DNA from 2 places in the Limosilactobacillus pulli genome. Region 2 is predicted to be linked to the other one. Evidence: predicted binding sites of a transcription regulator. Region 2 holds the regulator's gene; the other holds the start of a gene.
The links. Region 2 encodes HrcA, which represses chaperone genes, less so after heat shock. Its sites were predicted from a motif close to TTAGCACTCNNNNNNNNNGAGTGCTAA; they were not measured.

Region 1: the regulator HrcA is predicted to act here: its motif matches at 5,294-5,320, upstream of QOS03_RS07105 (ATP-dependent Clp protease ATP-binding subunit).

What each region holds. Positions count from the first base shown of each region.
Region 1 is NZ_CANCWQ010000024.1:1,324-19,312, forward strand. Features, by position in the region: gene QOS03_RS07075 (lysylphosphatidylglycerol synthase transmembrane domain-containing protein) at 1-499, opposite strand, end outside; gene QOS03_RS07080 (glycosyltransferase family 4 protein) at 503-1,525, opposite strand; gene QOS03_RS07085 (glycosyltransferase family 4 protein) at 1,528-2,736, opposite strand; gene ptsP (phosphoenolpyruvate--protein phosphotransferase) at 2,898-4,631, opposite strand; gene QOS03_RS07095 (phosphocarrier protein HPr) at 4,633-4,899, opposite strand; gene QOS03_RS07100 (hypothetical protein) at 5,030-5,218, opposite strand; gene QOS03_RS07105 (ATP-dependent Clp protease ATP-binding subunit) at 5,502-7,763, shown strand; gene QOS03_RS07110 (ECF transporter S component) at 8,142-8,744, opposite strand; gene QOS03_RS07115 (MucBP domain-containing protein) at 8,908-9,618, shown strand; gene proC (pyrroline-5-carboxylate reductase) at 9,665-10,438, shown strand; gene QOS03_RS07125 (hypothetical protein) at 10,596-11,030, opposite strand; gene QOS03_RS07130 (Rrf2 family transcriptional regulator) at 11,357-11,803, shown strand; gene QOS03_RS07135 (NADP-dependent oxidoreductase) at 11,784-12,782, shown strand; gene QOS03_RS07140 (alpha/beta fold hydrolase) at 12,797-13,624, shown strand; gene QOS03_RS07145 (MarR family winged helix-turn-helix transcriptional regulator) at 13,613-13,930, opposite strand; gene QOS03_RS07150 (NAD(P)-dependent oxidoreductase) at 14,148-15,161, opposite strand; gene QOS03_RS07155 (helix-turn-helix domain-containing protein) at 15,366-15,890, opposite strand; gene QOS03_RS07160 (aldo/keto reductase) at 16,243-17,247, opposite strand; gene QOS03_RS07165 (NAD(P)H-dependent oxidoreductase) at 17,294-17,830, opposite strand; gene QOS03_RS07170 (MerR family transcriptional regulator) at 17,844-17,989, opposite strand, start outside.
Region 2 is NZ_CANCWQ010000027.1:361-14,249, forward strand. Features, by position in the region: gene QOS03_RS07435 (hypothetical protein) at 1-211, opposite strand, end outside; gene QOS03_RS07440 (hypothetical protein) at 211-1,764, opposite strand; gene QOS03_RS07445 (DMT family transporter) at 1,901-3,085, opposite strand; gene QOS03_RS07450 (hypothetical protein) at 3,480-3,746, shown strand; gene QOS03_RS07455 (phosphoribosyltransferase family protein) at 3,702-4,259, opposite strand; gene QOS03_RS07460 (NCS2 family permease) at 4,272-5,351, opposite strand; gene QOS03_RS07465 (DUF2075 domain-containing protein) at 5,592-7,379, shown strand; gene QOS03_RS07470 (sugar O-acetyltransferase) at 7,460-8,119, shown strand; gene QOS03_RS07475 (hypothetical protein) at 8,263-8,631, opposite strand; gene hrcA (heat-inducible transcriptional repressor HrcA) at 8,792-9,841, shown strand; gene grpE (nucleotide exchange factor GrpE) at 9,852-10,451, shown strand; gene dnaK (molecular chaperone DnaK) at 10,488-12,350, shown strand; gene dnaJ (molecular chaperone DnaJ) at 12,479-13,633, shown strand; gene lepA (translation elongation factor 4) at 13,781-13,889, shown strand, end outside.

The DNA of each region.
Region 1 (17,989 bases), on a different contig from region 2:
CACTCAGATGGATTAAAAAGCCAAAGACAACCAAAAGCGACAGAGCATGCAGCTTGGTCGCAATATAATGAAAGCCCACCAACAGACTGATAATGAAGTTGATGACAATCATTGATTGAAAAACCACAAACTTCATCAACAGAACTGAGCTGGCCTGGCCACCGTCTACACCTGACTGCATCATAGCCAGCAGCTGAGCCGGCTGTCCACCCGTTGAAAAAGGCGTCAAACCATTTCCCAATTGCTCAACCAACGGAATTCGAATTGCATCTTTCCAGGTGAAGCCATCATGCCGATCGTTCATAAAAATCTTGACCACAACAGCTTCTAAAAACAGATACAGACAAATACACAAAAAGGCAATAGCAAACCAGCCCCAGTTTAGATGTTCCAAATCACCAATGATTGAAGACAGCTTAACATCACGCAGCGAATAGGCAAAGATCCCCACGCCGCACGCCAGCATCAGGATAAAAACAATCCAATTTTTTCGCGACATCGCTTAGCCCTCCTTAGCCTGCTCCAGGTAGAATCGATGCCACACCTTGGCTAAATGGGCCTTGGAGTATTGCTGTGATGCGGTATGGGCCGCCATTTTCAGCTCAGCCAGCCGTGATGGCGTGTTGCGCAGCCAGTCAAGTTTTTGCTGCATCTCATCAACGTCTTTGGCGGGCTCATAATATCCTTGAATAATGGAATGATAAAGATCCAGATCCCGCAACATGACGGGCGTTCCGCAACTAAAAGCTTCTAAGACCGACATCGGAAACAGTTCATTATATGACGGCAATAAAAACAGGTCCGCAATGTTGTTGAGTTCGGCAATCTGCTGACGCGTCACGATACCAGGAAATTTTAGATTGACTGGTGGATTAGCCACAATTTTTTTAAGGGCCGCATAGCCATCCGTAATCCGTCCAAACGAAAAACCGCCTGCCCAGATAAATTGTACGTCCGGGTTTTGCTCGGCCAATTGAATAAAATCGAAAACACCCTTGCGCTCTTGAATCTGACCACTGCCAACGACGACGAACCGACGATGCGCGATCCCCCATTTGGTGCGCAGTCTTCTTCTTTCTACCGCGTCAACTGGATGGAAATTAGTATCATCAACAAAGTTTGGAATATACGTAATTTTGGCACGGGGAATGCCATAAGCCACGAGCTTGTCGATAAATGAGGGATTAACCACGACCAGATGATCCATCCGCTTATAAAAGGCAATCACGTAGCGATAAAAGATGCCACGAAACGGCTGGGGGATCTTCAAACTGCCCTCTAACGTCTCTGGTAAAAAATGCACGTAGCCAATCTTGCGGCCGCGTTTTTTGGAAAAAGTCGAAAACCAAAACGGTAGGTCGATCGTATGATAGTGACTGATATCACTAGTACGGTATTTATTGACCGCAATATCAAACTCATCTTTAAAGTTGGTCTCCAACAGATGCATCAGCTCTAGGTAGGCACTGCCCACTCCTTGACCAGCTACCTTGTCTGCTGAAGAATACATTGTAATTTTTAGCATACTCAACCTCGTTTACCAAACAAATGATGCTGATGCTTCTTTTCCTGCTGTTGTGCTTGCAGTCGCTGTTGACAGTCTTGATAAAAATCCATAACGCGCTGGCCAAAGACCTCCGATGAGATGTCATGCAGCTTTTGTTGGCGCTTGGCAATCGTCTCTTGCGTGTCAGGATGATCAAGATAGTACAAAACGCCCTTGACCAGATCGCCTCGTTTTTGAAAACTCATTCCAATTGCTGGATCGTCAATCAGTTCATCGGTATATTCACTGCGCATCACGACAATTGGCAGATCAGATGCCAGCGCCTCATCATAGGTCAGCCCCTGTGACTCGGAATCAGAAGCCGAGACAAAAACGTCAGCCATTTGGTAAAAATGATGAACCTCTTCATTTTTGATCTCGCCGGTGAATTGAACGTGATCCTTGAGATCCATCTTGGCCACCTGACGCTCTAAAGTCCCACGTGCTGGGCCATCACCAACAATCAATAGCTGGGCATCGGGGCGAGTCTGCAAAATATCGGGCAGCGCCTCAATCAAAGCTTGAATGTTTTTTTCATAGGCCAGCCGACTGAGGGACAGTAATACCGGTACGTCATCGCTGTAGCCCAGGTTTTGACGCAGGTCGTGTTTTTGAGCGGCCGTATCCGATTTGGCATAGACCCTTAGATTAACCCCAGTCGGAATAATTCTGATCGGTGCAGTCACATCATATGCTTGCAGCGTCTCCAGTACTCTTTCGCTAGGAGCAATCACCCCCGTCATGTTCTTAAGGTAAAGATGTGCCAACTTGGCAACGTCATGCGGCTTGATAATATGACCATTGGCAATGTAGTGCAGATAGTCTTGATACATTGTATGGTATGTGTGCAGACATGGAATATTCATTTCCTTGGCAACCATCTTTCCCATCATCCCCAAGGAAAATTCCGTCTGGTTATGAACGATATTCAGCTTTAGCTTGCGTGCCAGCTTTAAGGCCCGCACCCAGCCCCGAACGGCAATGCGTCGATCGGTAAATGAAACAAACGGAACGCTGGGAAAGCGATAGATGCCATTTTCCGGATCATCGTGCTTGGCGGCTGGATCGGTCGTAGTGAAGATGTAGACGTGATGACCCTGTTCTGTCAACTCATCACGCAAAGTCTTAATCGACGTCGCAACGCCACTGACTTGTGGAAAATAAGTATCTGTAAACAACCCAATATTCACAATGCGATCCCCTTTGATTTTCAATCGCCATTTACGGCGAACGGCTAATTATGATTCAGATTCAGTAATTTCCATTGTAACTGATTCTGCGTCATCAGATAACTGATTTTAACCCTACAAAAAAGTCGCTTCAAGACATTTGAAGCGACCTTGATCAAATTTTAGAAATTGAAGTTTTTCAATACGGGAACCCGACCCATGATCATTTTTTGTACTTCTTTGGCATTGCGGGCATTCATTGCCTGATGAACCAGTGGCTGTAATTGTCGAACGTGCAGCTCACTGATTAAAGAGCGAATCGGTAAGATACTGGAGCTGTTCATCGAAAACTCATCGATTCCCATCCCTAATAATAATGGCGTGGCAAGCGAACTGCTGGCCATCTCGCCACAAATACCGACCCATTTACCCTCTGCGTGTGCCGCGTCGACCGTATGCTTGATAGCCCGCAAAACGGCTGGATGCAGCGTTTGGTAAAGGTGTGCGACCTGACTGTTGCCGCGATCAGCCGCAAACATGTACTGGGTCAAGTCGTTGGAGCCAATGCTGAAAAAGTCGGCATACTGGGCCAATTGATCAGCCATTTCAACAGCTGATGGTACCTCAACCATCATTCCGACCTCAATCTGGCGGGCACAGCCAATACCGCGGGCTGCCAGTTTTTGGCGCTCTTCATCCAGAATCTTGCGAGCTGCCAAAAATTCATCCAGTGTGCTGACCATTGGAAACATAATTGCCAATCGACCATATACTGAGGCTCTGAGCAAGGCCCGCAACTGTGGACGCATTATCTCGGGATGAGCCAATGAAAAACGCAGCGAGCGCATGCCTAAAAACGGATTGTCTTCAACTGGCGTTTGAATCGAAGCGATCGGTTTATCGCCGCCAATATCCAGTGTTCGAATGATTACACGTTCTGGCGTCATCTCGGCAATAATCTTTTTATAGATCTGGAACTGCTCTTCTTCGCTTGGCAAGGTATCGCGCCCCATAAACAAAGACTCGCTGCGCATCAGGCCAACCCCTTCTGCCCCGCTGTTTTTGGCGTCTTCTGCCTCATCGGACCAAAATACGTTGGCACCAATCTCAAAATGACGTCCATCGGCACTGATGGTTCGTTGATGCTTTAAAACGCCAAGCGATTCCATTTCACGAGCATAGTCGCCAGCTTTTTTTTCGTATTCATCAATCTCAGCCGGCGTTGGGCTAAGCAGCACGCGACCATGAACCCCGTCAACGATCAAAGAGGTGCCATCCAAAATTTCGCGCGTAGCCGTTTTGGTCCCGACCACGCTGGGCAGTGATTTTTCCTTGGTCATGATGGAAAAATGCGAGGTACTGCCGCCCAGATCCGTCACCAGGCCAACCACATAGCGTCGATCAAAGCGAGCAATGTCGGTTGGTGTCAAGCTGTGAGCAACGATAATCGCCTGGTGCTTGAGCCGGCTTGGATCGGGCAGTTCGATTCCCAAAATATGACTCATCAATCGCTTAAAAAGGTCTTGCATAGCGATTCCTCTTTGATGCAGGCCTTGTTGATCAGCAACATTTTCTGCAAGCCAACGATCGGTTTCTTTTTTAACGGCATAGCCCGCCGTATATTGATTGGTAACAATCTGATGCTCAATGGTCTGCTGAAAATCTTCAGCAAGCACCAGCTGCAGCTGCATATCGACAACAACGGCCGATTGTTTATCAAGTTGAGCGTGGGCACGCTGACAGATCTCACGCAGCTCATTTGCCGTAATAGCAAAAGAATCATGAAGCCGAGCGACTTCATGATTCACATTATCGGTATGCTGCTGCTTAACGGATAGGTCAGGAACTCCCAGCAAATAGGCCGGTGCGATGGCAATGCCACCACCAGCCGCGATGCCATTGAGTTGTCTTGACATGTTAGTCCGCCAAGCCTTCTTTCTTCATCGTTTCAGCGATGGCTTCAATAGCTTCCTTTTCGTCATCGCCTTCTGCAGTGATCGTAACGTTGGCGTTTTGACCAACACCCAGGCTCATAACACCCATGATGGACTTCAGGTTAACGCTCTTGCCGTTATATGACAGGGAAACGTCAGAAGTGTACTTGGATGCAGTTTGTACCAGGATCGTAGCTGGACGAGCGTGGATACCAGTTTCAGCAGTAATCGTAAAATCGCGTTTTTCCATTGTAATCATTCTCCTTAAGGCTTTGTTGGGCATTGGCAATTGGCAACCAACGCTTTCAATATCTTAATTGTAGCAATTGTAAGCGGTAAATACAAGACGATTTATTGGCAAATGACGCCAAAATACGGATTTAATCGCGTTTTATCAAATGATAGTGCAATTCTCCGCCCCGTTCGGCTTTCCCCTCAATCTGGGTCCGATACTCATAATCATGATAAATCGGTTGGAAGTCCATAAATTCCTCGGGTGTCACGACAAATTCCTCAATCTTACCGGCACGCAAATCTTCGAGCAGCTGACGGTAGTCTTTGGCAGCCATGCATTCCCCACCTCTTTTCCTGATTGATGTTTATACATTATATATTATAACGAATTTTTTTAAATGGCGGGGTTTTTAGTATTCTCATCCAACCAGTGCTAAAATCAAAGGTAGAAAGTTTGTCCTTCATTTTGACCTTTACCAACAAAACGCATCATATCAAGCATTAATTAATTTGACTTTTATCGACTAAACTGCTTGATATATTACTAAAAGTAAGTATAATTGCATTATGGTCAAAAAAGGTCAAATATAGTTTTGACTTTTGAGGGGGTACAGCTAAATGCTTTGTCAAGTATGTCAAAAAAATCCCGCAACGATTCACCTACAAATGAATTTTAACGGTCAACGCATGCAGATTGACCTATGCCAAAGCTGCTATCAAAACATGCAGCAGGCACAAATGAACCTGATGAATGGGGGTAATGGAATGAATAACAACTTTGGTTTTGGCAGTCTCGAAGACTTTATGAATGCTATGAACAACATGCAAGGCCAAGATGCCAACAATCAAGGCAGTGCCAATTTCAACAATGCTCAGTCCGGCAATAATGGCGGCGGCAAGCGTAATAAAGGTCTACTGGGACAATACGGCGTCAACATGACTGACCTGGCCCGCCAAGGCAAGATCGATCCCGTAATTGGACGTGATGATGAAATTGCACGAGTCATTGAGATCCTTAACCGACGGACTAAGAACAACCCCGTTTTAATTGGTGAGGCTGGGGTTGGTAAAACCGCAGTCGTTGAAGGCCTGGCTCAAGCAATCGTCTCTGGTCAGGTTCCGGAAAAGATCGCTTCTAAAGAGATTATTCGCTTAGATGTGGTCTCACTGGTTCAAGGCACTGGGATCCGTGGTCAATTCGAACAGCGGATGCAGCAGTTAATGAAAGAAGTTCAAAAGAACAAGAATATCATCCTGTTTATTGATGAGGTTCATGAAATTATGGGAGCCGGCAATGCTGAAGGCGGCATGGATGCAGGCAACATCTTAAAGCCAGCCCTGGCGCGTGGTGATCTGCAACTGATCGGGGCCACGACCATGAACGAGTACCGTAAGATTGAAAAAGATGCAGCTCTGGCACGGCGGTTCCAACCAGTTGAGGTCAACGAGCCATCCGTTGAGGAAACTATCAAGATCTTAAATGGGATCAAAGGTCGTTACGAAGACTTCCATCACGTTAAGTACACCGATAATGCCATCAAGGCTGCCGCTAAGCTGTCTGATCGCTACATTCAGGATCGTTTCCTCCCCGACAAAGCGATCGACTTGCTTGATGAGGCGGGATCTCGCAAGAATCTGACCTTAAAGACAGCTGATCCAGCCACGATCGAAAATCAGATCCACACGGCTGAAGCTCACAAGCAGCAAGCCGTTGAAAGCCAAGACTATGAAAAGGCCGCCTACTACCGTGACCAAGTCTCCAAACTGACCAAAGCTAAGCAGGATGCCGAAGAAAACCACACGGATCAGGCAGCCACGGTTACGGTTCAAGATATGGAAAAGATCGTTGAAGAAAAGACGCACATTCCAGTTGGCGATCTGCAAAAACAGGAAGAAAACAAGCTGCGTGATCTCGACAAGCAGCTTGAAAAGCACGTTATCGGTCAAAATGAGGCTGTTGACAAGGTTGCTCGTGCAATTCGGCGTAATCGAATTGGCCTGAACAAGTCCGGTCGTCCAATCGGCAGTTTCTTATTCGTTGGTCCAACGGGGGTTGGTAAGACGGAAATGGCTAAACAGCTGGCTAAGCTGCTGTTTGGTTCCAAAGACGCCATGATTCGATTTGACATGTCCGAATACATGGATAAGACCTCAACTTCTAAGCTGATCGGGGCTGCACCTGGCTACGTTGGCTATGAAGAGGCTGGCCAATTAACGGAGCAGGTTCGGCGTCATCCTTACAGCTTGATTTTATTGGACGAGGTTGAAAAGGCACACCCTGACGTAATGCACATGTTCCTGCAGATCTTAGACGATGGCCGCCTGACCGACTCACAAGGACGTACGGTTTCATTCAAGGATACGATCATCATCATGACCTCCAATGCCGGAACCGGTGACTCTGAAGCTTCAATTGGCTTTGGTCCGGAAGCCAGCGGATCGACGCACTCGATCATCGACAAGCTGACTGACTACTTCAAGCCGGAATTCTTGAACCGTTTCGATGCAATCGTTCAGTTCAACCCACTGACCAAGCCAGATTTGATGAAGATCGTTTCACTGATGCTTGATGACGTCAATGCCATGCTGGCTGACAAGAATCTGCACATCGAGGTTCCAACCGACGTTAAGGAAAAACTGGTTGATCTGGGCTATGATCCTAAGATGGGGGCTCGTCCACTGCGCCGGGTTATTGAAGAACAGATCGAAGACCGCATTGCTGACTACGTATTGGATCACGATCAAATCAACAAGCTGGCTGCCAAACTCGATGGTGATGGCAATATTGAAGTCGTGGCTGCTGATACGCCAGTACCAACTGCAACTCAAACGCCCAGCGTAACGGATTTATCAGAAAATGACGATCAAGACGCTGAATAATAACTAAATGATATGGTTATCGGTCTGCCATCTGCACCGGTAGCACAAAACAATGTCGGCTTGAATTCTGACTGATATTGATAAATTAAACAATGCTGATCTGAAGTTTCAAGCTGACAGAAAGCACACGGTCCCGTATCACAATAATGTGATGCGGGGCCTTTTTGTCATTGATCAAATCTTAATGGCATAAATTGTAGACGATAAATAATTGCATACTGTAAATAAATGTAGACCATAAATAGTCAACCATTTACAGATGCAAAATATAGATAACACTATTGCCAAAAGCAACGATTACCTTCAATCAGCGACCACCAAATCTCAGGCCTCGCTCCAAACAAAAAAAGCCCTACCATAATGGCAAGGCCTTATCAGTTATTTACGATCATTAAAATGTGTATATCGTAGCAGTGGAATGGCAATTGCCGGCACTAAAATCATCGACAGCACCATCTCAGCCAAACCATTTGTAGCCAAGACCGTACCTAGGACCGTCCCCAAGTGAGCAACATCGGTATGATAACCCTTGGCAACCGCTGGCGTATGGGCAAACAAATAAATACCGCCTAAAACCAGGATTGTATTAGTCATGGCACCAATTGCCCCTACAATAATCAATGCCCACCGATCCTTCATCAGCTTACGCAGCCATATGAACAGCCAGCCGGCAACCAGACCAACCAGCAGCCGTGGAACGATTGCAATGATGGGATTGGTAAAAATCAGCGGCGCTAACGGACTGCTTGGATAAAAGAAAGCTCTAAGCCAAGTAATCACACCCCAGGTACCACCCAAAAGCATCCCCGTGTTGGGTCCCATCACAACCGCGCCGATCATAACCGTAATCTGCAGCGTTGTCAGCGATAATGGGCCGATCGGAATGTTTCCCAACGCTGGAATAAAATCCTGCAGAATCAAAATCGTCAACAGCAATGTCTGAGCCGTTAGACGTTTGGTTCTCACTGAAGCACTTGCCATTGAAATCCCCTTTCTTACCTTGTGCCAAAAATATCCAGTCAATTATACCATGATTTGAATTTTAGACGCCGATTGGTAATTTTGCTCGATAATTCAAGGCCTTTTAGCATGCGAAAGCGTTATAATGTGATTAACAAGCGTTTAGAGTTATGGAGCGATTTTTATGGCTGATTCATTTAAAACCGGAAACCCAATCTGGGTCTACTATACCGATATCGATACTGGTGCTAATTTAAGAGTGCCGCAACTTTTGCGGGGCTTTGTTGGTACGCCTTTTAACATTGTCGAATTGAAGTTTCCCAACTACCGATTCATCAAAGCTGATGGTCAATTGAACGGCAGCTTTGATATGCAGCCACACAGCGTTCACCTGTACTATCGCCGCAATTCATGGGGCGAGGTTCAAAACGTGGCTATGTATCTAAAACTGTCGACACCAACACAGCTGTTTGACGACGTCGATGGCATGCCAGTCGATACGCCGCTGCCTGGCGGAATTTTCGTCAAGACGTTTCAGCGCATTGCCACTCAAAAAGGCGAGTTCTGGTACGAGGTCAATGCCGATCGCTGGCTGAAATACGACAGCAATACCATGAAAGACTTCAAAGAGCTGCCCAGTGACGATTCCCTGGCGCCAAAACCTGGCACTCAGCTGGCAATTTTGCCGCTGAATCATCTCAAGGCCGTTGTTGACTACGTACAGGGAAAGAAACTGGACGTCTACGATCAGCCTTATGGACAAAGCATCGGCAAGGTCATTGATGGCGAACGCTTAGACATCATCGGCAAACTTAATGACAATAATGGTGTCGTTTGGTATCAGGCCAAGGATCTGGGCTTTATCAACGGCTCCTACGTTAATTTGATTCAATAGTCATATAATTAAAATGATATCGATAGAATAGAAAGGAAGCATTAGTATGAAAGTTGCTATCGTCGGCATCGGCAGCATGGGCGGCGCCATTATGCAAGGTTTGAACAATTTGACCAAGTACGATCTGATTGCCATGAATCCACAAAATCCCCGCGTTGAAAAATTGGCGCACGAGTATAAATTTAAGCTGGTTTTTGATCCAAAGAGTCTGATTGATCTGCAGCCTGACGTTGTAATCCTAACAACACCGGCCCCTGTTACGGTTGCCGTAGCTGAACAGCTGCAAGCCTTGGATCCGCATACAATCGTCATTTCTGCAGCAGCCGGTATTAAGCGTGCTGACCTGCAAGCAGCACTGGTTAACAATCCAGTAGCCACGATGATTCCAAATACACCAGTTTCCGTAAATGCCGGTACGATTGGTTTGTCGCTGGATCCTAAGTTTGATAAGCCCGTTAAGGATACCATCGTTCAATTGCTTAATGATCTGGGCGACGTGGTATTGGTTTCTGAAGAACAACTGGATATCGTAGGCGTAATTGGTGGCTGCGGTCCCGCCTTTGTCGACGTCTTTATGGATGCCATGAGTGATGCCGCCGTCAAGCATGGCTTGAATCGGCAAACTGCCTACCGCTTGATCGCCAGCATGGTAAAGGGCTCTGGTGCCTTGGCCTATGAAACGCGCCAGTCCCCAGCCGCTTTGCGCGACCAGGTAGCCTCACCTGCCGGCACGACGATTCGTGGACTGGCTGCCTTGGAAAAGCACGGTTTCCGCTATGGCGTGATTGATGCCGTCGACCAGGCCAGCGATGAAGATTAACTGGCAAGTTTTTCAGACCGGTGCCATCCTAATTAACTAGTCGCCTTTCCTGGTATTCGCCCCCCGCTCAGCTTAACGCTGGTCGGGGGTTTTTGATTGGGCATCATGACTCAGACGCTTGATTTGGTACATTTCAATCACTCGGCTGATGAATAAGCTAATATAACTTGCCATTGGCATACAGCTGCTGGGCAAACTCGCCATCAAAATCAATCTTGCCTAGTACCATTTCAATATATTCCATTAAAAAGCGCATATTTTGCTCATTAAAATCAATTACGACACGGCTGGCCGAGTGAGCTTCCAGGTAGTAAATAAATTCACCATACTTATCGCCTTCCTCACTTTCCAGAAAAACGCCATATTGACCATTGACCGAATCACCATACTGCCAGTGATAGTTGGTTTGGGCAAGACATTTTTTCAATGCGCATGCCAAGTAGATCATTTCTTCTTTAGGCACTTCCCGATTTTTTTGGTTGATATTAATGCCTGCACCTTTGATTTTGAGTTGGACTAATTCGGTTGCATCGCAGTCTTTCATATTTATATCAAATACAATACTACCAGCATTTAATTTAAGCCATGGCATAATTGATCAACTCTTTTTTAACTTCTTAAGCTTATCTTAACATTGACGGCTGACCATAAAGACCGGCTGCCAAAAAACTTTGAAAAGATTGCTGATCTAAGTCATTAACATTACCTAGAGCATTTACTGGCTATCTTGGAAAGGCTCCTTAAACACCTTATTACATTGAATTGGCAAAGCAGACAACCGCATTTTTCTATTTCGTCAGCCAAAAACGTTCCATTTTGGTAAAGACGCTGCTCAGCAACAGCATAATTGTTGACTGTCGAAAAACTTTTTAGCAATCTTGTATTTGTATTAAATACAAGTACAAAAAGGAGGAAACCATGGATACCAAATTTTCCGTTGCCTTACATATTCTGGTGATGATTGCCGAATCTGACCGTACGCTTTCTTCCAAGGATCTGGCCGTCAGTGTCGGCACCAACGCCAGCTATATTCGCAAGATCATCAGTCTCTTAAAAAATGCCAACTTGATTGAAACTCATCAAGGCAAACCAGGCTATTTTCTCGTCAAGCCCGCAAACCGGCTTTCACTGCTTGACGTCTATCTAGCCGTTCAAGAAGCCTCACAGGTTCACCTTTTCAATATTCATCAAAATCCTAACGCTGCCTGCCCGGTTGGCCGGTATATTCAAGGCGCGTTAAGTCCAGCTTTTCAAAATATTGAGGCCGACTTGGCTAATGAATTATCCCAACAGTCGCTCAGCAACATTATCGACAATCTTAAACAACAAGCAAGCGAGGAAAAAAATGAAAGCAGCCATTCTTAATCAATACAACAAAAAAGACGTCAACTTGTCATTTAGCAATCTGCCAACGCCCGACATCACCGCTGATCAAGTGTTGGTAAAGTCTTTAGCTGCCGGGGTCAATCCCGTTGACAACATGATTACCAAAGGCGAAGTCAAACTGATCATCCCTTACCATCTGCCAATCGTGGCTGGTAATAAGCTTGTTGGTGAGATCATCGATTTGGGCGCCAACGTTAAAGGATTCCAAAAAGGCGACCGCATCTTTGCCCGGCTGCCGCTTAATCACCCTGGCGCCTTTGCCGAATTTGCGGCCATTGACAGTCAAGCCATTGCCAAGGTCCCAGCCTATCTTTCCAATGAGGAGGCTGCGGCCATTCCGCTAACGGCCCTAACCGCCATGCAGGCTTTTGAGCTTTTGAACGTGCAGCCTGGCAAGCGAATTTTTATTTCAGGGGGAACTGGTGGTTTTGGCGGAATGGCCATTCCATTGGCGAAAGCGATGGGACTGTATGTCATCACCAATGGCAGCGGTCGCAATGCTGAACGGGTCTTAAAGCTGTGCGCGGATGAGTTTATCGATTATCGACAGACTGATTATGTCAAAGTGTTAAAAGACGTTGATTATGTTATTGATACGCTGGGCGGTCAGGAAACGGCAAAACAATTCCAGATCCTTAAGCAAGGAGGCAGCCTGGTTTCATTAAAAGGCATGCCAAATGGCGACTTCGCCAAGCGGATGCAGCTTCCATTCTTTAAAAAGATCTTGTTTAGTCTGGCCGGCAGTCGATTGGATAAAATGGCCGCCAAGCGTCAGCAGAAATATTTCTTCATCTTTGTCCACGCGGATAGCAAACAATTGCAACAGGCTGCCGATATTTTTGAAAAGCAGTCGCTGCATCCAGTCGTTGAGCAGATCTATCCATTCAGCGAACTCAACACGGCCCTGCAAAAAGTCGCCCAAGGCCATGCCAAGGGTAAGACCGTCATTACTTTTTAAGAGCGAGCAAAAAGATGACTTCATACTTAACTACCCATAACCAATATCTCAATCAGATTGCCTATCGCGAATTAGGAACGGAAAATGCTGGTCTGCCGCTGGTAATGCTGACTCATCTTTCGGCAACGCTTGATGAATGGGATCCGCTTTTTATCGATCAGCTAGCGGCTAAAAATCATCTGGTGGTCATTGATCTGCCTGGTGTCGGCGCCAGCAGCGGACAGGTCCCATTAACCATTGAGGCAATGGCTGATCAAGCAGTTAAATTCACCGAGCTGCGCGGCTTTAAAAAAATCAATTTACTGGGACTGTCAATGGGCGGGATGATTGCGCAAGCTGTAGCTGAACAAGCGCCTCAGCTGGTAGAACGTTTGATTTTGGTAGGTACAGGACCACGTGGCGGCAAGGGAATTGATCGTGTCTCGTTGGTAACCTTTACTGCCATGCTTAAAGCATTCTTCAAGCGTACTGACCCCAAACGCTACATTTTTTATCCCCATGACCAGCGTGGCGCTAAAGAAGCTGAACGAGTCCTCAGCCGTTTGAGGCAAAGAACGCCTGATTTTGCTGATCAAAAAATTACCATTGCTTCTTTTCGGCGTCAGCTGCGCGCCATCAAAAAGTGGGGAACCGCTCCAGCAGATAACTTGAGTCGCATCACCATGCCTACCCTAATTATTAATGGTGACAATGATACGATGGTCCCCACCAGCAACAGCTACCAAATGCACGAACTGATCGAGAACAGTGAACTTTTGATTTTCCCGAATGCCGGCCATGGCTCAATTTTTCAGTATGCCATCCCTGCCGCCGAAAAGATTTCTAGTTTTTTAAAGGGTTAATTTTTTTAAAACTTCAAGCGCATTGGCAATATGTTCCGCTGGCAGATCAGCTAGAATGGCCGCGTAATGCTCATTCTCTTTTTCATGCATTTGCTTATGCATATCAGCAACGATGCTGCCGGTTGACGTCAGCCTTAGGTAAACGGTCTTTTTATCATTTTCTTTATGATAGCGTTCCAAAAGTCCCAATTCAGCTAAACGTTTGACATAGCGTGAAATCATTCCCTGTAAGATGTCCAGGTCCTTAGTAAGCCGTTGATAGGCCGCTTCAGAACCAGCTGCTTTGACATAAGACAAGAGACGCATTTCTGAATGGGAAAATCGGTGTTTTGCCAGCTGCTGCACCTGTTTTTGACGTACGATAATTCCAAGGCTTCATTAACTGCTTAATTGGCACCTTTCTTTTCATCGATAAAAAACCGTTCCTTTTACCAAGACCTTACCAAAAAACGCCGCACTGACGCAAAGTCAGTGTGGCGTTTTAGATTGATAACTGTAATTTTAGCGGGTAGCTGCCGGCTATCTATTTTGACTCATGGATCTGGGGATGATTAACCACTCGCTTAGGTTTTCGACCTTGCGCAATCAGCCGCAGATCCTCATCAATCATGGCATAGCCGCGATAAAAGCTGGCCGCGGTAATCCCGCCAATATGCGGACTGAGTAACAACCGCCGCGTGATTCCAGATGATTGGTTCAACAACGGATGATTTTTTAAAACTGGCTCATGATCCAGCGTGTCAAGGCCAGCCATCGCCAAATGTTCTGATTTAAGTGCTTCAATCAACGCTGCATCATCAACCAGTTCGCCACGGGCCGTATTGACCAGGTAGCTGTCTGGCTGCATTTTGGCAAAAAAGTCATGATCCGCCATATGCATAGTAGCATCGGTAACTGGCAGATGCAGACTGACAATCCGACTGCTTGCCAATAAGTCATCCAATTCACGGTACTGCACGCCAAACTGTTGCTCTTGTTCTGGATCAAGTCGGTGACGCTTGTAGTAATAGATTTCTTTGACGCCATAAGCTTTTAACAAATGAGCCGTTTTTTGAGCAATGTCACCAAAACCAACCAGTCCCACGCTGCAGTCAGCCAGCTCATACAGATTGCCGTTTTGCATGTAGCCTTCTTTAGTTTCAATCTGATGTCCATTGCGTACGGCCGCATCGTTGACAACCATATTGCGCAGCATTCCCACCATCAGCAAAACCGCCTGCTCGGCAACCGCCATGGCATTCATTCCCTTAGCGTTGCAAACATAAACACCGTATTCATCAGCAGCCTTTAGATCGATTGCGTTATAGGCCACGCCTTCTGAATGAATTACTTTTAGATTAGGCATCTGCTTGATCAACTCGCCAGGGACGCTGGAAATAGCATCAACGACGATAAAATCAGCATCGCCTGCTTGGTCTAAATACTCTTTGACTGGCAGTCCTGGTTTTAGATCGGTTAGTTCCAGCGAGCGCAAAAAGCCGTCAGCAGCCGCAAATCGCTGCAAGTTGCCCTGCTTGCCAATATGCAGTACTTTCATTGGATCACCCCATTCGTTTTTTTCACTATACTACCAATACATGATTTTTATAATCTTAATCTACGTATAAGTACTGATTTTGAAGATCGACTATATTATCTGCCGTATCAAATTCGATAACCAATTCCTGCTTTATTTAGGTACTTTTTATCGCTATGCAGCATTAACCCCAAAAAGCCAGCTAAACGGCTGACGGCTAAAACTCTAATCATCATTTTCTTTTTTATGAATTTCGTTTTTATCTAAGCGATTGGCAGTCATTGGATATTTGACATCCAGCTTGGGACTGACTTTTTTGAGCACGATATATTTTTGAAGAGGCCCCATAATCATCCAGCCACCAACCCAGAGTACGCCCATAACCGATCGTGCAACGCCGCCTGGCACCAAGCCAAATAATGCACCCCAGAGCAGCATCAAAATAATGTAGCAGGTGCCATAAAGCTGTTTGAAGTTCTTATATTCATTATGCCGCATGCCTAATTGGTACTGCAGTTTCTGGTCAGCCGATGCAATTTTTTCTTCATAATCACTGCTTTTTTCCACATCATACAAGTCCTTGATGCCAACGCCTAATGCGCCAGCAACCAGATTCAACGTTTCAACACTGGCTTCCTCACCGGCTTCTAAGCGCTGAATCGTTCTTACCGAAACCTGAGCTTTTTCAGCCAACATTTCCTGGGAAAGGTTTTGAGACTGACGTAGCTTTTTGATTTGGTTTTCACGCATTTTGATCTCCCCTTTAATTTTTCTCAATCATACCAAATCCGATAATCTTTGACCACGACAGTTCCCCGTCAGCTTTCCACCAGTCAGCAAATGCCAGAACAGCGGGGATTTAAAACGATCTCCAAATCGATTACGACAGTCAACCCAAATCCTAAGATGGTCGATCAGCTACCCGTCAAACTACCGTCGGGTCCAGACCACGATCACTTCGAGCGTTTGCTGGTGGATTTATTTGGCCTTACAGATTGGGTAAAAAGCACCTATCTTGCCCCAATTATTTAAAAAGAGGTGCCCACTTAGACCCCCTCTTTTTAACTCTCTTCAATTGATTAAAACTGGTTGCGTTACCCTATTACTTTTTCTCATCCAGCAAAACCACGCCTTCTGCTGGGTTATGGTCAATGGCGCCAACGATTTTATGTGGCGTGTATGGTTCTTCAAGATAGGCAATGTCTGCTGGCGTTAGTTTAACGTCTAATGCTTTGACCGCATCATCTAAATGACTGGCCTTGGTACCACCAACGATTGGCGAAGCTACTCCCTTTGCCCAGTGCCAAGCCAGAGCAATCTGAGCCATCTTGACGCCATAGCGTTTAGCCAGTTCTTCTACGCGCTGAATAATCAAAAGATCTTGATGCTCATAATCATCATACTTGCCAGCCAGCACGCGATCAGTCTTGCTGCGCAGTGAATCAGTATGCCAACCTGGATGGGTCAAATGACCACCTGCCAAAGGACTATATGGCATCAGTGAAACACCCATTTGCTTACAGATCGGAATCAGTTCGCGCTCGTCTTCACGATAAAGCAGGTTATAGTGATTCTCCATGGATTGGAACTGAGCCCAGCCATGATCTCTGGCGGCCAGCTGCATGTTGTAGAACTGGTAGCCATACATTGCCGAGGCCCCGATTGCCCGAACTTTATCGGCTTTTATCAGGCCATTTAAAGCTTCCATGGTTTCTTCAATTGGCGTTTCATAATCAAAGCGGTGAATGATGTACAAATCCAGATAGTCAGTCCCCAGTCGCTTCAAGGTGCCATCGATCTCTCGATGAATAGCTGCAGCAGAAAGTCGTCCTGAGTTGAAATAGACTTTCGAGGCAATTACGACTTGATCGCGCGCAATATTCTTCTTAATGGCTTGGCCAAGGTACTGCTCACTGGTCCCCTTTGAATAGCCATTGGCCGTATCAAAGAAATTGATTCCTAAATCTAAAGCATGCTTAACGACTTTTTCTGATTCGGTAGCATCCAGCGTCCAGTCATGCATGGTTCCTGGTTTACCAAAGCTCATGCAGCCAACACAAATCTTTGAGACATCAAGATTGGTATTACCCAGCTTCGTATATTCCATTTTTTAACCAGCTTTCTTTAATCCACCCGTGGCATTCAATCAGCGCTTATTCAAAGTCGCCAAGTACCGAAATCGTTTCATCATTTAAATATTTGCGATAGCTTGGCCCCACGTTCTTAAGTTCGGCATTGCTGATTGAAGATGCCCCCATTACGACAAATGGCTTCATGTACTTCATCCCGATCAAACGGCTGGTTGCCTGCAGTGGCCGTAATAATTCATCAACCGTATATTTGACAAAACCATCACGGCCATAATTATCAGCGCCAACCGTTACCGCAATCAGCAACTGCTTGTCTTGCAAGGTATTTCCTTGACTCCCATAAGCCCATCCATAGGTAAAGACTTGATCTTCCCAGTGCTTTAACAGAGCCGGCGTTGAATACCACTGCAGCGGAAACTGCAAAACAATGCGATCGGCATTAGCCATCACCTGCTGTTCTTTTTTGATGTCGATATTAAAGTCTGGATAAAGTTCGGCCAGATTGCGGACCTCGATCTCATCTTTAACGGCATCCACCATTGCCCTGTTAACCTGTGAATATTGATAGTTTGGATGGAAAAGATTAATGACTGTTTTCATAACAGTACCTCCGTTAGTCGTCTAACATTCGATACTTATCAAAATAAGATTTTCCTTTTTTGATCTCACCAGTTTCATATAACGAGATCTTATGCTCAAGTCGCTGAATCGAGCGGTCCAGATTATGCCGCTTTTCTTCCAAGACTGCCAACTGGTTCT
Region 2 (13,889 bases):
GCTCACACAAAATATAAGTTTTGCTGTATTTTTTAAAATTAGCGGCAATTTTTGGATTGATGTTAAGATCAATCGCTGTAGGATCGGTGTTATCAGCTACTTCAAATCTGCCAGAATCTTCATTTAAATCAGCTTTACGATAGGCAAATAATTTGTTCTTATCTGAATAATCGATCAAAAATAATGATGTTCCAAGAGTTTCAATTCCCATTAGTAATCTTCTCCATTAACGATTTTGTTTAAAATATTGAAAGCCTTAATGTTGATGGCTTTTTGCCGGGCTTGTGCGCATACCCAGGCATAAGTGTTTGGATAATGCTTTAATGCTTGTTTTAGTTGGTTAGCGACAATGATGAAAGGTTTACTATCACCAGTTTGTTGCCGTAATAAATTGAGTAGGCCTGCATCATCATATTTATTTTGAATGTTGGAAGATGGTGCCGACTTTGGCGACTCATGATTAGGAATACTGGCATTCTTTGAAAATACGCAATCGGCACCATAGTAGATTTTAAGACTGGTACCAGCTTGTAATTCAGGCAGAGGGTATTCCTTGTCGGCTGCAAGAAAACTAGTCTTGATTTCGAATTCGTCGATATATTGTTTTAAAGTAGCGTTATATGCGGGTTTGACGTAAAGATGATTATTTTTGGTGTAGGGCTTGAGCAATAGCTTGCGGGCTGCATCATCAGCAACTGTTAAGCTGGGGATAAACTGCTTATAGTTGGCAATATCGATAAAACTGCGGCCATAAGCAACGACCATCCCATTGTCTCCCGCTTTTAAAGCAAGCAGCCTTGAATCTTCGAATGACTGCAAGAACGCTTCGGCATTAAAAGATTGGTGCGATTCAGTTTTTGGAGCATGGTCAAACCAACCCTGACCATGTTTATAAAGGTAAAGAGTATTACCCAGATAGTTAATGCCATCTTTGGTTTTAAAATGCTCCGGCCAGATTAAATCAATACCAGCAGTGTTTCTAGTGATACGATAGCCAATTGGTTCGTTGTCAATGGTTTCCATATGAAAAAAATCATTGACTGTCTTCGAATTAACGTTAGTACTAAAACCGATTCGATATAAATTCCAACCGTTGGAGCGGGCCAGCCTTTGTTTTTGGATTCCGGAATACTTAAAATCGCCTCTGGTCAAAACGAGATATTCATTATTAGGATTTAATTCACTGCCCAGGCTGACCCGCATGCCATCATTTTCCCTAAAGATAAGACAATTTAATTTAGGAATTTTAAAATTAGCGATTTGTTTGGCGTTGCTTGATGAATCGTTATAAACAGCGTAACTATTATCAATAGTGTTACCCAAATTGACTTTGGTAAAAAAAGAACGGGCGTCTACTTTAACTTGAGTAACTTTATGATGGTTGTTATGATAAACGTTAAGTCGCTTGCTTTTAGACAGCTCAGGATTAGCTGCCTTTGGAATTAACAGTTCAAAGTGAAAATGTTGATTCTTATCGATAACGATTCTGAGACCAGCAAAATGCTTAGGAATACTAAAAGGTGAATTTTTGTAGTCAAGTACAGTTCTTTCTGGACAATATTTATAGAAGTCGCCTCTACTATGTTTGAAATAAGGACTTCTTTCCTGGCCGACACAGAGACTAATAAAGTGGCTGCAAAGATCGCATAGCAGTTTTTGCTCACTAGCTTTGATAGGATGGCCATTTGATTTTTTAGCAGCTTCCATGGCGCTGATATGATGCCAGTCCCTATTTTCCCAATAACTGACATGATTTAAGCTCATAAGATCCCCAACTTTTTAATGAAGTAAATGATAAGTTTAATTTTAACACATGAGAGCGCTTAAAATCTTTCAATAAAAAACAGCCCTATTGCAGTTCAAAAGCTATTGAGCTGCAAAGGACTGTATAAAAGAAAGGCTAATTTCCCATTTCGGTCAGATTATTGTCTACGTTAGTGCGGTACTCTTCAAAAAGATTCCCAAAGTTGTCAATGTCACCGGCTGGTGGGTTGATAACCACGGATTGTAATCTCTTAATATCAGAATAATATTGGTGATAAGCAGCATAGTCAGAATCATCTGCATTTTTGATTTTTTCAAGGCTAGCTTGGATTAAGATAATATCGGCAACCGCATCTTGAACATCTTTTTTATCCTGATTTTGGACTGCATCCAAGGTGTCGTCAATGTATCCGCCATCTCCATTGTTATTTTCATCGAGCCAAGTATTATATTCGTCGACACCGACATTGTCTAAAGCTTCAAATGCATCAGCATAGTAATCCATGAAGTCATTTTTAGCTTCCTTGGCTTCAATCTTGGCTTGGTGTTTTTTCCATGCAGCAGATTTTTTGACGATCGTATAGTCTGATACAGTTTTGCCATTCTTGGTAACTTTTACTGTCCATTTACCAGGAACATTTACTTCAAATTCAAAATAGCCATCTGCATCAGACTTTTCTGCAGGTGTTTCTTCCTTACCATCTAAATATGTATGAATCTTTGAATTAGGGGTAGCATATCCGCTGACCCAAGCTGATTGTTTGCCTAAAGTAACTGAATAATTGTCTGTTTGAATATGTGCGGTTTCATCATAATAATAGCTGCCTAATACAGCGCAAAAGATACCGAGAACTAAGGTAATAATGCCCAAGATGGACTTTGAAGATAATTTTCCTAATTTATAGGATGGCCATTTAATGGTAGCCAACAACCATAAAATACCAATGACGATAAATTCGATATATAGGTTTACGCTGTAGTTATAAATAATTAAGATCCCAGCAATAATTAATGTAATTCCAACCGCCCAGTTAGAAATATTCTTATCGACAATTGCTTTAAACTTGAAACCTAGCAAAGTGATTGTCAAGGTGATGATGAACAGAAAGATTGCCAAAGTTCTGACATCGCTGACATACCAGAAAAAATTACCGGTGATAAATAACATTACTGAAAGAATCACGTTATACCATGCTGGCAATTTTGCTTTAACACGATCACTTTTAATAAACTTCATTAAAGCCCAAAAGATTATTTGAGTTAGTAATAATGCTAACGCAAAATCAAATGTATCTTTCCCCGAAAAGTATAGTTTATCCATAAATATCCTCCCAAATACACTTATTGAAACTATTTGTTGAAACAGCATCTATAACTTTAACAAATTAATCGTTTTAATTTTAGAAGCTAAACGAAATAATTATGTAAAAGACTTAGGTATACTCTTGATACGTTTAGATGAGTTTCCTAAATTCTATAGGAGCCTGAAGTGACATTATAGTTGCCATATTGACAACCGTTGAATCATAACAACCATTTAGCGGCTGACTTTGTGACAAAAATATGGCTTGATCAACTGCTGGTCTTAAAAATACCTACGATTCGCTGATTTCGGATCAGAAGTAGGTAATTGTGGTATTATGCAGGATTTCTTGCATAAAGCGTGCTAATGACGTTTGACTGTGACTTTTGCCTCCAGCAGTTCACTGAATTCATTGGCCAGGACAATCGCACTGACTATGGGGCCAGCGTACACCCTAGCTTTTTCTATTAAAATTAAAGAATGGGATGTACCGATTCTTGCGATGTTGCGTACCTGCAGCGATGCCCTTAAAAACAGGGCATGCAGCCGTTTCCTAAATATCAGCAAAAACAAAATCGCCGGCCTGGATGCTTATAACATCTGGGGCGGCGATTATTTATCATTAATGAATGGACTATTTGATCGTGCCATCAAGGTTGAACAATGGCAGCTTACCTAAGAACGCCACGTCATCTCGATCAGCGGCGGCGCCTTCAGCTAGGATGGCAGCCTTGGCAACGATTTGGCAGCCAGCCAGTTTAAGCAGCTTTTCGGCTGATTTTAAAGAGCCCCCGGTACTGACCACGTCATCGACTAAGACAACCGATTTTCCCTTGAGTTCGGCAGCATCGGCCCCGTCAAGCACGAGCAGCTGTTGTCCCTTGGTCGTGATGGAGTCAACGGCAGTCGTCAATGGATTTTCCATGTAGCCCTTGACTGACTTGCGGATCACGAATGAACGTGGATGACCGGACAAAAGACTGAGGTCATGTGCCAAGGTGATACCCTTGCTTTCCACGGTTACGACATAATCAAACTTTTTAGGCAGCTTGGGCAAAAGCAGTTCAGCCGCTGTTTTGGACATAGCATCGTCGCCCAGCAGCACGAATGAGGCAATGGCGGTGTCGTCACTGATGGGAATCAATGGCAGGTCACGAGTTTGGTCGCCAACGGTAATACGATATTTTTTCATAATAGCTTCCTCCTAAAGCGCGGCTAACAGCGGCAAAACGACTTTCAGCAAGCCACCGGACAACAGGCCCACGAATGGATCAACCAACGCGGTAATGATCATTGTCGTGGCGGCGACCAGCTGTTCTTTGCCAGCCAGTGCGGTGGCGGCATTTTCTGGGAAGGTGACAAACATCCCCAAAACCAGCAGGAACCCGGCGATTGACGCGCTCGGAACGTACCTGCCGATCTTAGGCAGCCAGCCGGCAAACAGAATCACGGCCATGATCAGCATCATCAGACACCCAGCGATGACCGGCTCCGGCGCGCTGGCAGTTGCCGAGATAATGGTTTCCACCGGCGCCCCGCCTAAAAGACTGGTTCCCATGTCGGCCAGTGCCTGTGAGGTTGTCAGCAGGTTTAAGTTGACGGGATTAGGCTTGATGCCAGTCATTTGCCCCGTGATCAGACCATATGACAGGTTGGCGCCGATGTTTAGACAGGCCAGACTGAGCGTGCCCCGCACGATTCGTGGATTAAACGTCGGCTTGGTGAAGATAAAGCGGCGCATTGTCACGTTGGCGGGCAGCTCGTTGCGGTAGTGCTCGCCAAAGACGGCATACAGGCTGGAACCAATGACTGAAAGACAGATCGTCCAGACCAAGTCGTTTGAGATCAAATAAGTAACCACCGCGATGGCAATTGAAACCCAGCCAGTGAAACTCTTTTGACTATTCTTGGCCATTTCAAGCGCGATTTTTGCCAGCATGATGCCAACACCGGCCATCATTCCGGTAATGATATGGTTGCCCAGAATTCCGACGATCTTGGTCAAGGTACCAGTCAGACCGATGATGGCCATGATGATCGAGCCGCCAAAGATGATTGACGTGTATTCCTTGGTATTACGGCCTAGATTGCCGGTCAGTGCCAGCGACTCAGCCTGAAAGGAAACCGGGGCGACCGAATTAAAGATAAAGTTAATCGCGCAAACCAGCAGAAATGAGAACGTGGTTGGGAACACCGCGAATCCAAGGCTCAGGGCCATGATACCTTGGGGAATTCCGTTTAAGACCACGCCGATTGCAGCGATCAAGTCAGCAAACCAATGCATATTCTCCTCCTAAAACACGAACGTTAAACAATGAAAATAACTAAATAAAGGCAATTTACTTGAACATTATTAAGCTTATCACCTGGAATTGTCAAGATAATATTAAAAATACCGGTTTCCAAGTCAAATGGAAGCCGGTAACCGTCAAAAGACTCAATTTAGAACCGCAATTGTAAATCAACTATAATATAATTGAAGAAACGGCACGATCAAATTTCAGCCGATCATGATTAAGCGGGGATGATTATGAGTAAAAAAACTAAGGATAATGTCAAGGATCCCTTGATATTTGAGACGGCCTATCGCAGGGACACAGCTGCTCATTTGGATGAAGAGATTGAAAAACGCTACCCAGGCAAGTATCGCGAACAAGAACTTTTGACTGAGTATCCAACGGTTTACATCATTGATAATCAAGGTAAGCAGAGTAATTACAAAGAAGACTATACGGTTTACGTAGGCGAGACCATCGATATCCAGCGCCGGACTCTGGAGCATTTGGATGTCGATCCGGAAACACGCCAGGACTGGGAAGAATTGCGCAATGCAAAAAACGCGCACATGTTTGTGATTGGCCACGAGCATTTCAATAAGTCGCTGGCCCTAGATATTGAAAATCGCATGATGCAGTATCTGAGCAGCGTGGACGTCATTTCCAAGCTGAACAACCGCCGCGAAAATGCCCAACGCAAGTACTACACCAGCGATGAGTTCATTCCGATTTTTAACCGTATCTGGGATAAGCTGGGTGAAAACAAGAAGTACCATAACTTGTTTCCACCACGGCGTATTCTGGAAAAATCTGCCATCTTTAAGGCCTCACCATTCAATAAGCTGACTGATGAGCAGGCTATGGCCAAACGCAAGATTTTAAAAACTGTCGAGCAAGCCCTGGCAACCGATCAGACCGGCCAGTTGGTTTTGGTGACTGGTGAGGCTGGTGCAGGGAAGACGGTTTTGATGAGCAATATCTTTTATGAGTTGGCCAAGCAGGATCATCTCAATGCCGTTATGATGGTTAATCATCCCCAGCAGCTCAAGGTTTACCAGCAGATCGTCAAAAAGCTGGGGATAGGTGATGATGAAACTGTCATCAAGCCATCTCGCTTCATCAATCGCTATGATGAAAATCATCAAGCAGACGTGGCCTTTATCGATGAGGCACATTTGTTGTGGACCCAGCAGAATCAAGGTTATCACGGCCATGGCAACAATCAGCTGCTCGATATTCTCAAACGGGCCAAAGTCGTCTTGGCGGTTTATGATCACAAGCAGGTACTGACGGCCGATGAGATCATGGAAAATGAAGATTGGCAGCATCTCAAGCGACTGGCTGGTGACAAAGTAATTCGACTGAAAAATCAAATGCGGATTGCGGCCTCGGATGAAACGATTCGCTGGATTCGCGACTTCGTGGATCAGCGCCGCATCTATCCGATTCCAGTCGACGACAGCTATGATCTGCAGATTTTTGATGATCCACGCGCAATGGAACAGGCAATTGCCAGGTTTAACGCTGAGGATCATGGCCATGGCATCAGTCGGGTGGTGGCAACGTTTGACTGGAAGTATTCTAGCAGCAAGCCCAAAGATGGCAGCTACTGGTGCGTCAGTGAAGGGAATTGGTCGATGCCTTGGAATCTGCAACTGAAAAGCAACGTTAAAAAAATCAATGGTGTCAAATACAGCGACCTTTCCTGGGCTGAGCAGCCGCATACGATTCACGAGATCGGCTCAACCTATACCGTCCAGGGCTTTGATCTTAATCATGTCGGCGTAGTCATCGGTCCATCGGTGAAGTATCGCGATGGCAAGGTCATTTTTGATCCGAGCGCCAGTGCCAACAAAAAAGCGGTACAGCGTCGGACGATGAAAGATCACTCTAAGCAAAGATTTGGCGAGCAGCTGTTGCATAATGAATTGAACGTTTTGCTGACGCGGGGCGTGCACGGCCTATATCTGCACGCAGTCGATCCGCAGCTGCAGGCAGCCTTAAAGCTGGCAGCCATGGGTAAGAGACAAAAATAATCTGGCTTATGCAATTGGTGAAGAACAGCCGGTTATGGGACGAGACGCCATCAGTAATTTTGGGGAGGAAGTTTTATTCAATGGATGAATTTGAAAAAATGGCTAGCGGGCGGCTGTACAATCCAGCTGACCCCAAGCTGGATGCCTATCATCTGCAGCGCATGGCTTTGTGCCAACAGCTGAATCAGACTTCGATTTTGGATCAGCAAACGGTTGAACGGTTAAAAACAGAGCTGATTCCTTCATCCAAGGGGAAATCGCTGGGACTGTTTTTGCCGTTTTATTGCGAATACGGCACCAATATTCACGTTGGCAAAGAATGCTTTATCAACTATCACTGCACTTTTTTAGACGTTGCGCCAGTTACGCTTGGTGACAATGTTTGGCTGGGCAGTGGGGTAACGATTGCCACGCCATGTCATCCATTTTTGCCTAAGGAGCGTTTGGCGGCTCAATATCCCGATGGTTATCATGATCTGGAATATGCCAAGCCGGTCACGATTGAGCCAAACTGCTGGATTTGCGCCAACGCCACGATTACTGGCGGGGTGACGATTGGCACGGGCAGTATCGTGGCTGCCGGCGCCGTGGTAACCAAAGACGTACCAGCCAATTCTTTGGTAGCCGGCGTGCCCGCGCGCGTGCTTCGCCAGCTGGACGAAAAAGACCGCCTCGATGTCTGGCAGACTTATCAGCAAGGCGAAATACCGCGTTCGCTACGAGAAAAGGAACGCGGCTGATAAGTTTATTGGCTGTGCTTTGGCTTGCTAAAAAGCGTTTGCTCTGCCGTATAAATAAGGCTTATTGGCAGCTGATCTCGATTCATACTTAAAATAAAAGCAGCGGCCGATTAGGAAAGCGACCGCTGCTTTTGCGACTATTTTTAATGACGGCTGGCACGGTGCGCACTGCTACCGCCCATTTTGTGGACCTGACGCTTGAATTTTTGACCATTATTGGCAACAAAATGAAAATGCCGCATCTTGCCGGTAAATGGTCGGCCACTGAGTCGAATCGTGGTCCAGCGCCGCATCAGTTCGGTCATGTCATGCAGATCAGCCAAAAGCGCTTCGTTATGTTCTTCTTCGGCAGCCTGCTTGATATCTGTCTGCAGGCGCATGATCAGATTATTGTGATATTGAAGCAGTTCGGCGGTCAATGGTGCGTTGCGGTATTGGTTGAACAGTTTTTGAATCAGCTCCATGGCTTCTTTGGCGTTTTTAGGTTGGACGTAGCGGTTTTCTTCGTTCATAATTGGACTCCTTTAATGGATGTTTGGAAATAATTTGACCAATCTTGACATTTTTCTAGAAAAATAGTTTGACTATTATTGACTTTTAGTCGTGTGGTTGGTATATTATAAATTGTGTTTAGCACTTAGGCAGTTAGAGTGCTAAAAGGAAGTGATGCCAATGCTAACACAGCGTCAAAAGCAAATCCTGCAAGCGATTGTACGTCAATACACGGCGACTGGTCAACCGGTCGGCAGCAAGGTCTTGGCTGATAAGCTCCCGATTAAGGTCAGCTCAGCTACGATCCGCAACGAGATGGCAGTCTTGGAGCGAGAAGGGTTCGTGAAAAAAGAGCATTCCAGCTCTGGTCGCGTTCCTTCCAAGCAGGGCTATCGTTATTACGTTGACCATCTGCTTGATCCAGCAGCTGTTACCGACAGTGATCTGATGGTGATCCAAAATTCATTGGGGGCCGATTTTCACAAGATTGACGAGATTGTTTCACATTCAGCCGACATCCTTTCAGCGCTGACGTCATACACGGCGTTTACCCTGAAGCCAGAACAAAAAGACGTGCACTTAAGCGGTTTTCGTTTGGTGCCGCTGGGTAATCAAAAGGTCATTGCCATTCTGGTTACGGACAGTGGCGAGGTAGAGAGTCAATCATTTACCTTGCCTAAGAATCTGGATACGCAGGCTTTGGAAGCCGTGGTACGCTTGATTAACGATCAGCTGGTGGGGTTGCCGCTGGCGGTGGTTGTCAAGCATCTGCAGACTGACATTCCGATTAAGATCAGTCAGTATCTGCACAGTCCCGACGGCTTTCTGCAGATCTTTGACAGCGTATTGGGGCGGGCGGCTCGCGAAAAATACTTCGTCGGCGGGCGGCTCAACATTCTCGGCTACTCTGATCGGCAGAATCCTCAGGCGCTGCGGGCATTGTATGGACTGCTCGATCAAAGCGATAATCTGTCAAGCATCATTGATTCCGATTCTCCAAATGATGGAGTCAATGTCAAGATTGGCAGTGAGATTGCCAACAATCAGGTGCTCAACGACTACAGTCTGATCACCGCTACCTACGACGTCAACCAATACGGCAAGGGTATTATCGCCGTGCTGGGACCGACGCGGATGCCTTATTCGCGGACGATTGGCCTGGTTGACGCGTTCAGACGCGAGCTGGCTAAACGACTGCTCGACTACTATCACAATTATTACGATTTATAGGAGGGGTTCGATGGCTGAAAAGAAATCAGCAGCTGCCAAGGAAGAAAAGGCGGCTCAAGCAGCTGAATCGACTGCAGCTGACCAAGCGGCTAAGAATGCCGAAGAAGCCAAGGATGCCAAGTCAGCTGCCAAGGAAGATCCAACTGCCGCGCTCAAGCAACAGATTGCTGATCTGAAAAAGCAGCTCGATGAAAAAGACGACCAGTATCTGCGGGCGCAAGCGGAAATTCAAAACATGAACAACCACTTCAAAAAAGAGCGCGCGCAATTGATCAAATACGATGGTCAGGGGCTGGCTAAAGACATCCTGCCGGTTTTGGACAACTTGAAGCGGGCTTTGGCAACTCAACTGGATGACAAGCAGGCCCAAGAGTTCAAGAAAGGCATTCAAATGGTTCACGACCATTTGGAAAAGGCGCTCAAGGACCATGGGATTGTTGAGATTCCAGCTGAGCCAGGCACGCCTTTTGATCCGACCAAGCATCAAGCGGTACAAACCGCACCAGCTTCGGATGATCAAAAAGACGACACCATTGTTCAGGTGCTGCAAGCTGGCTATGAAATGAAGGATCGCGTGCTGCGTCCTTCAATGGTCGTTGTTGCACAATAACTTAGATAAACCAATATAAAAAGAGGGAAAACTTTTATGGCAAGCAATAAGATTATCGGTATCGACCTTGGTACCACTAATTCCGCCGTTGCCGTTATGGAAGGTAACGAACCTAAGATTATCACCAACCCAGAAGGTGGCCGCACGACTCCTTCTGTCGTATCATTCAAGAATGGTGAGGTTCAAGTTGGTGAAACGGCTAAGCGCCAAGCAATCACCAACCCCAACACGATTACGTCAATCAAGAGCCACATGGGTGAACCAGGCTACACGGTTGACATTGATGGTAAGAAATACACGCCACAAGAAATTTCTGCCATGATTCTGCAATACATCAAGAAGTATGCAGAAGACTACATTGGCGACACGGTAACTCAAGCCGTTATCACGGTGCCAGCCTACTTCAACGATGCTCAGCGTCAAGCTACCAAGGATGCTGGTAAGATTGCTGGTCTGGAAGTTAAGCGGATCATTAACGAACCAACTGCTTCCTCACTGGCATATGGCCTGGACAAGAAGGACAAAGACGAAAAGATCCTGGTTTATGACCTTGGTGGTGGGACGTTTGACGTTTCCATCCTGGAACTGGGCGATGGCGTCTTCCAAGTTCTTTCCACTTCTGGTGACACTCATCTGGGTGGTGACGACTTTGACCAAAAGATCATGGATTGGCTGATCGATGGCTTTAAGGCAGACCAAGGCATTGACCTGTCCCAAGACAAGATGGCTCTGCAACGGCTGAAGGATGCTGCTGAAAAGGCCAAGAAGGAACTTTCCAGCTCACAATCTGCTGAAATCAACCTGCCATTTATCGCTCAAAAAGATGGTCAACCAGTGCACCTGGACCAAACGCTGACGCGGGCTAAGTTCAACCAACTGACCAACGACCTGGTTGAAAAGACCAAGCAGCCAGTTATGAACGCGCTGCACGATGCTGGCCTGGAATTCAGCGACATTGATGAAGTTATCTTAAACGGTGGTTCAACGCGGATCCCAGCCGTTCAAGAACTGGTTAAGGACCTGACTGGCAAGGAACCAAACCACTCCATCAACCCTGATGAAGCCGTTGCTTTGGGTGCCGCCATCCAAGGTGGTGTGCTGACTGGTGACGTTAAGGACGTTGTTTTGCTTGACGTTACGCCACTTTCCCTGGGTATCGAAACCATGGGTGGGGTTATGACCAAGCTGATCGACCGCAACACGACGATTCCAACCTCTAAGAGTCAGATCTTCTCCACGGCCGCTGACAACCAGCCAGCCGTAGACATTCACGTTCTGCAAGGTGAACGTCCAATGGCAGCCGACAACAAGACGCTTGGCAACTTCCAACTGACGGACATTCCACCTGCACCACGTGGGGTTCCTCAAATCAAGGTTACCTTTGACATCGACAAGAACGGGATTGTTAACGTTTCTGCCGAAGACCAAGGTACGCACAAGAAGCAAAACATTACGATCAAGTCCAGTTCTGGTCTGTCCGATGAAGAAATTGAACGGATGAAGAAGGATGCCGAAGAACACGCGGAAGCCGACAAGAAGAAGAAGGAAGAAGTTGATCTGATGAACGAATCCGACCAACTGATCTTCCAAACCGACAAGACCATCAAGGAACTTGACGGTAAGGTTTCTGAAGACGAAATCAAGAAGGCCAAGGATGCCCGCGATGCTCTGCAAAAGGCTAAGGACGCTAAGGACTTCGATGCAATGAAGACCAAGAAGGACGAACTGAACAAGATCGTCCAAGACCTGGCAGTCAAGCTCTACCAACAAGCTCAACAACAAAACCAACAAAATGGTACTGACGGCAACAATGGCGGTGCTGACAACAATAACGGCAACGGCGACGGCAAGACCGTTGATGGCGACTTTACTGAAGTCAATGACGACGACAACAAGTAGGCCAGTCAGCCGAAGCCGATTTAGATAAGCAAAAAAGCCAAAGCCCCTATAACGGACTTTGGCTTTTGCTTATTTATCGTGACTATGCTATAAAGTAAGAGAGAAAAATTGCGTTGCGAGGGATTTAAATGGCAGAGAAAAACTATTACGACATTTTAGGCGTCAAAAAGGATGCTTCAGACGCCGAAATCAATCGGGCCTATCGGAAGCTGGCGGCTAAGTATCACCCAGACGTCAACCATGAGCCGGGAGCCGAAGAAAAATTCAAGAAAATCAATGAAGCCTATGAAGTGCTGCATGATCAGCAGAAGCGGGCACAATATGATCAGTTTGGCTCCGCTGGCCCTCAAGGCGGCTTTGGTGGCGGTCAAGGCTTCGGCGGCTTTGGTCAGGGCGGTTTTAGTCAGAGTGGCTTTGGCGACTTTGGCGATATCTTCAGTGATCTGTTTGGTGGCGGTCGTGCGCGACGTGATCCTTCGGCACCAAGACAAGGACGCGACCTGCAGTACAATATGACGCTGGACTTTATGGATGCCATCTTTGGTAAGGAAACTACGATTAAGTATGATCGAGAAGCCGAATGCGATGTCTGTCATGGTTCTGGCGCCAAGCCGGGCAAGTCGCCTTCGACCTGTCATACCTGTGGCGGTTCTGGGGTTGTGATGCAGCGCCGGCAAACGATGATGGGGATGATGCAGTCCCAGACCGTCTGCCCAACCTGTCATGGTACCGGTAAGGAAATCAAGCCGGAAGATCAATGCGACAAGTGCCACGGCTCAGGCCACGTTCAAGAAAAACATAAGCTTAAGGTCAAGGTGCCGGCTGGCATTGATGATGGTCAGCAGATGCGTCTGCAAAACCAAGGTGAAGCGGGTACCAACGGCGGTCCATACGGTGATCTGTACATTGTCTTTAGAGTTACGCCTAGTCGTGACTTTAAGCGGGATGGCTCTACGATCTACGTTGATCAGGATATCTCGTTTGCGCAAGCCGCGTTGGGTGACAAGATCAAGGTCAAGACCGTGCATGGCGATGTTGATTTAAAGATTCCGGCGGGTACGGAATCAGAGACCTCATTCCGGCTGCGGGGCAAAGGGGTACCGCACATTAATGGCAATGGCAACGGCGATGAGCATGTGACGGTCCACGTTAAGACGCCTAAGAATCTTAACAAACGGCAAAAAGAAGCCATGCTGGCCTTTGCCGAAGCTAGTGGCGAACATGTCGCTGGCTACAAGGGCGGTTTCTTTGATAAGCTCAAGGATCGCTTTGAGGAAAAATAAGCCTTAAATTATTTAAAGAGCAAGACGCTGCAGTGCGCGGCGAATTGCTCTTTTTTCGATATTTGCACCGCCCCAGTTTGAGTTGCCAACGGGATTTGATATACTGGTAGGTAGACATTTAACGTAGAAAGTGAGCACGAAAAATCAATGAATCTTGAAGAAATGAAAGAACGCCAAAAGCACATTCGAAACTTTTCGATTGTTGCCCATATTGATCATGGGAAGTCGACGCTGGCGGACCGGATTCTGGAAATGA